DNA from 2 places in the Pseudoalteromonas sp. 68 DY56-GL68 genome. Region 2 is predicted to be linked to the other one. Evidence: predicted binding sites of a transcription regulator. Region 2 holds the regulator's gene; the other holds the start of a gene.

Region 1 (2,205 bases), on a different contig from region 2:
ACACCAGGGAGTTTAACAAGCGTTGTTGCATCTTCGTTATTTACACATGTCACAAACTGCTGTGCAGACATACCCGACAAAATAGCAAGACCCAACTTTGGACCCACACCATTGGCTTTTAGAAGCTCTCGAAATAACGCACGCTCTGTTTTGTTATTGAAACCAAATAACAACTGCGCATCTTCACGCACCACAAAGTGAGTGTATATAATAGCTTGCTCACCAACCGCAGGGAGGTCATAAAAGCAGGTCATCGGCATCTGTACTTCGTAACCTACGCCGCTTACTTCAATTAAAATTTCAGGCGGCTGCTTTTCAACTAGCAAACCATTCAATCGGCCTATCATATTACTTCCTTAATCGTCCTCTTACGGTCTTGCTCGCACTGCCCGCAAGTTTTATTAAATTTTGTTCTGAGTGAGCATGGCAAATAGCAATAGCCAATGCATCAGCCGCATCGGCTTGTGGTGTGCCTGGTAATTTTAAAATATTTTTAACCATGTGCTGTACTTGTGATTTGTCGGCACCACCATTGCCAACCACCGCTTGCTTTATTTGTCGTGCTGAATATTCAAATACCGGAAGTTCAGCCATAGATGCACCAACAATAGCCGCCCCACGAGCTTGGCCTAATTTAAGAGCTGAATCTGGATTGTGAGCCATAAATACTTTTTCGATAGCAAAGCTATCGGGCGAAAATTGCTCAACTAACTGACTGATCCCTTGATAAATCATTTTTAATCGCACAGGAAAATCATGTTCAGCTAGCTTTATACAACCACTCCCTAAATAAGTAAATTTAGCGCCTTGGTGTGCTATTACGCCATAACCTGTTAAACGTGAACCAGGATCAATTCCTAAAATAATTGCCAATTAACTGACCCATTTATTTTCTTTATTCAATAGCCTTAATAATGCCAGAGCACTGTATAAATTACCAGTAACCAATTGCAAAACATAAAAAAGCCCGTATACACGGGCATTTTATAAACATTATTGAGCTTTATATTACCCTAGTGCACGCAGTAACCCTTGCGTATTTTTACGCATTGTTCGCGCAACCATCAAATAGCCTAAACTAGCTACAAAGACACCACCAACAACAGGGCCAATTAACCAAATATGAGGGTGTAATTTACCGGCAAGGTCAAACATTTGCTGTTGTACTATTAATAAAGCAATATCACTCACAACAGCAGCTACCCCCCCCGCGGTTAAGCCTAGTAATAAAAACTCATACAAGGTGGCATTTTTAATAAGCCGCCCTTTTGCACCGAGAGTTCTTAATATAACAATTTCTTGCATTCGTTCACCCAAGCTCGCTTGCACCTGAGATATAAGTACTAAAGCACCACACACCACCACAATAGACAATACAAAACCAATCGCAAGAGATACCTGCTCTATGGTTGAACGGATCTGCTTAATAAAGCTTTCAACATCAATCACATTAACCGTTGGATATTGGCGCATCAGCTCATTAAATTCACGCTTTTGATGTGCTTTAACACTCACCGACGAAATATACGTTGCCGGAAAGCTCTCAAGTACATCTGGGCTTAAAATAATAAAGAAGTTTGGTTTTAATGTGGTCCAGTTAACTTTGCGTACACTGGTAATTTTTGCATCGAACGATTGCGCACCAATCAAAAACGTTAATGTATCACCTAGTTTTACATCAAGGCGTTCAAGCATAGACTCCTCAACCGAGGCCTCTGCGACTGAGCTTTGTGTAAACCACTGACCCTCTATTAACTCATTTTGAGCAGGTAAGTCTTCTCGCCAAGTAAGGTTTAATTCACGGCCGATACCTGAGCGTGCCTCTTCATCTTTTTTCTCGTTATCTTGCTGTGATACTTCACGTGCAACTAGCTCACCATTCACTGCATTAACACGACCTCGTACTATCGGGTAAAAATCAGAGGTGGGCATATCGCGCTCTGCTAAAAAAGAGGTAATGGGTTCAAGCTCTTGCTCTGTTATATTCACTAAAAACGAGTTTGGCGCATCGACCGGAAGCTGCGACTGCCAATCTGAAATCATGTCATTTTTAAGCACAATTAAAAACAACAATAACTTAATAGAAAGGGCAAAACTTATCAGCTGTACTGCATTAGCATTAGCACGTTTTTGAATTGAAGCAATCGCAAGCGACCAACTATTACCAGGGCTTAGTCCTAGTTTACGACCGCCTCCAAAAATGAG
Region 2 (2,205 bases):
GAGTCATGTTCACGCAATGCATTGAAACAGTGGCTTTCGTGTTCAAAACGAACATTTGATATTGGTTTTGAGTCAGGTGACTCGCCAAAATGTTTTAATCAAGCCCTGCACGCAGATACCTTATTACGTATTTCTGCCATTGGCGCAGGGATCGAAATTACCATCTATCCGGTTCAGAGCTAAGCTCGCTATCTTCGTTCTACCACTGCTGCGGTCATACGTGATACGCAGCACAGTTCACCTGCCGCATTACTAATTTTAATTTCCCAAACCGATGTTCTTTTCCCTAGATGAATAGGGCGTGTAATTGCTGTAAGTACGCCTTTGCGTGATGCTTTGAGGTGATTGGCATTTATCTCTTGGCCGACACAATAAAACTTTTCGAAGTCAACAACAAAATTTGCCGCATAACTGGCCACAGTCTCAGCTAGCACAACATTTGCGCCTCCGTGTACCATCCCCATTGGATTATGGTGGGCTGGTATAGCGGGCATGGTGGCAACTAGGTAGTCATCACCAATTTCGGTTATTTCAATGCCCATGGTTTTCATCAAAGTTCCTTCACCTGTAATGCCTTGTGCAAATTGCTGGCATTGCTCCAAAGTGATTGGCTGGTGCCAAATGCTCATGGTATTTCCTTAGCAAGCTAATTAAAGCTACTACCATATTGCATATAACTGTGCTGTTCAATGTTAGTTTTGTAGCAAAATGAGGTGGCTAATTTAAATTTGCGATTTTCAGATAACTGTATATACTCACAGTTAAATGTACTGTATGGAAAACCAGTTGTATGCGCCCATTAACGAAACGCCAATCGCAAATATTAGAACTTATTAAAGTATTTATTAAAGATACAGGCATGCCGCCAACTCGTGCCGAAATAGCTCAAACGCTTGGTTTTAAAAGTGCCAATGCTGCTGAAGAACATCTTAAAGCGCTGGCTAAAAAAGGCATGATAAAAATGAAGCCTGGTGCGAGTCGTGGTATTCAGTTAGTTGAAGAGGATGAGCCAGAACAACTAGGACTCCCTTTAATTGGTCGTGTTGCCGCAGGTGAGCCAATTTTAGCGCAGGAACATGTAGAGAGCCATTGTCAGGTTGATCCATCTTTGTTTAAGCCCGCTGCAGATTTTTTACTACGTGTTAATGGCATGAGTATGAAAGATATAGGCATTATGGATGGTGATTTACTGGCAGTACACAGAACACAAGTGGCTGAAAATGGTCAAGTTGTCGTTGCGCGTGTTGATGAAGATGTGACTGTAAAACGCTTAGAAAAAGCAGGTCGAAAAGTCCTCCTACATGCAGAAAATGACGAGTTTGCACCGATTGAAGTTGATCTCGAACACGAATCTTTCAATATTGAAGGATTGGCAGTTGGGGTTATTCGTAATGCTGATTGGATGTAACGCTAATATACTTAAGTAACTTTAGTGTTCTCAGTCACGCTCGTTTTTTGTTTTGATGTATTGTACTGAGTAAGATGTTTCCAAAATGGTGCGTCAAACTGATTTAATTTGGTGCGACGCCGCTTTTTACCTATTTAGCATCGATTTGTGACCCCTTAGCGTTGCTGGAAGTCCATGTATAGCGCAGTTTTCCTTTCTTTTTGAGTTTTTGCTCTTCTCCTTTTTTTACAAATAACGCTCTGATTATAGTTGTTATTTTTGCACCAAAATAAACATTTCTTAGATTAAAAACTTGCTTATTGTTCATTTTTTAACTAATTGGTTAATACATTGTGTTAACACCGCTTTACTAAAAAGACACAAAATAATGTGCTGTGGTGTTAAACGATGAGCTTGTATCAGATTTCTGTCGTGTTGGTACGTGTTTGCTCTTAACAATAAAAATACGAATGGGCACCTAGCTGTACGCCTTTTCGCTTTGCGTCTTGCAATAGCATCTAAAGGAGCTGTCACATGGGTAAAATGCGTTATGCCTTGTGGCTTATATTAGTGTCTCTACCGCAGTTAGCATTGGCAAATAGTCAATTTAATATGCGTAAAGGGGTAACTGATATAAGTAATAATGTTTATGAGTTACACATGACGATATTTATTATCTGTTGTGTAATCGGCGTCATCGTTTTTGCGGTGATGTTTTGGGCTTTAATACATCATAGAAAATCAAAAGGGGCAAAGCCTGCCCAATTTCATGAAAGCACAAAAGTTGAAATTCTTTGGACTGCCATTCCGTTTGTGAT

Evidence for each region. Region 2 encodes LexA, which represses DNA repair genes until DNA is damaged. Its sites were predicted from a motif close to TACTGTATNNNNATACAGTA; they were not measured.
Region 1: the regulator LexA is predicted to act here: its motif matches at 924-943, upstream of ruvC (crossover junction endodeoxyribonuclease RuvC).

What each region holds. Positions count from the first base shown of each region.
Region 1 covers NZ_JAOCZL010000010.1:85,604-87,808, reverse strand. The annotation lists gene ruvA (Holliday junction branch migration protein RuvA) at 1-347, opposite strand, end outside; gene ruvC (crossover junction endodeoxyribonuclease RuvC) at 349-873, opposite strand; gene NYF15_RS07045 (ABC transporter permease) at 1,009-2,205, opposite strand, start outside.
Region 2 covers NZ_JAOCZL010000011.1:34,410-36,614, forward strand. The annotation lists gene NYF15_RS07270 (hypothetical protein) at 1-183, shown strand, start outside; gene NYF15_RS07275 (PaaI family thioesterase) at 189-629, opposite strand; gene lexA (transcriptional repressor LexA) at 791-1,408, shown strand; gene NYF15_RS07285 (hypothetical protein) at 1,539-1,715, opposite strand; gene coxB (cytochrome c oxidase subunit II) at 1,922-2,205, shown strand, end outside.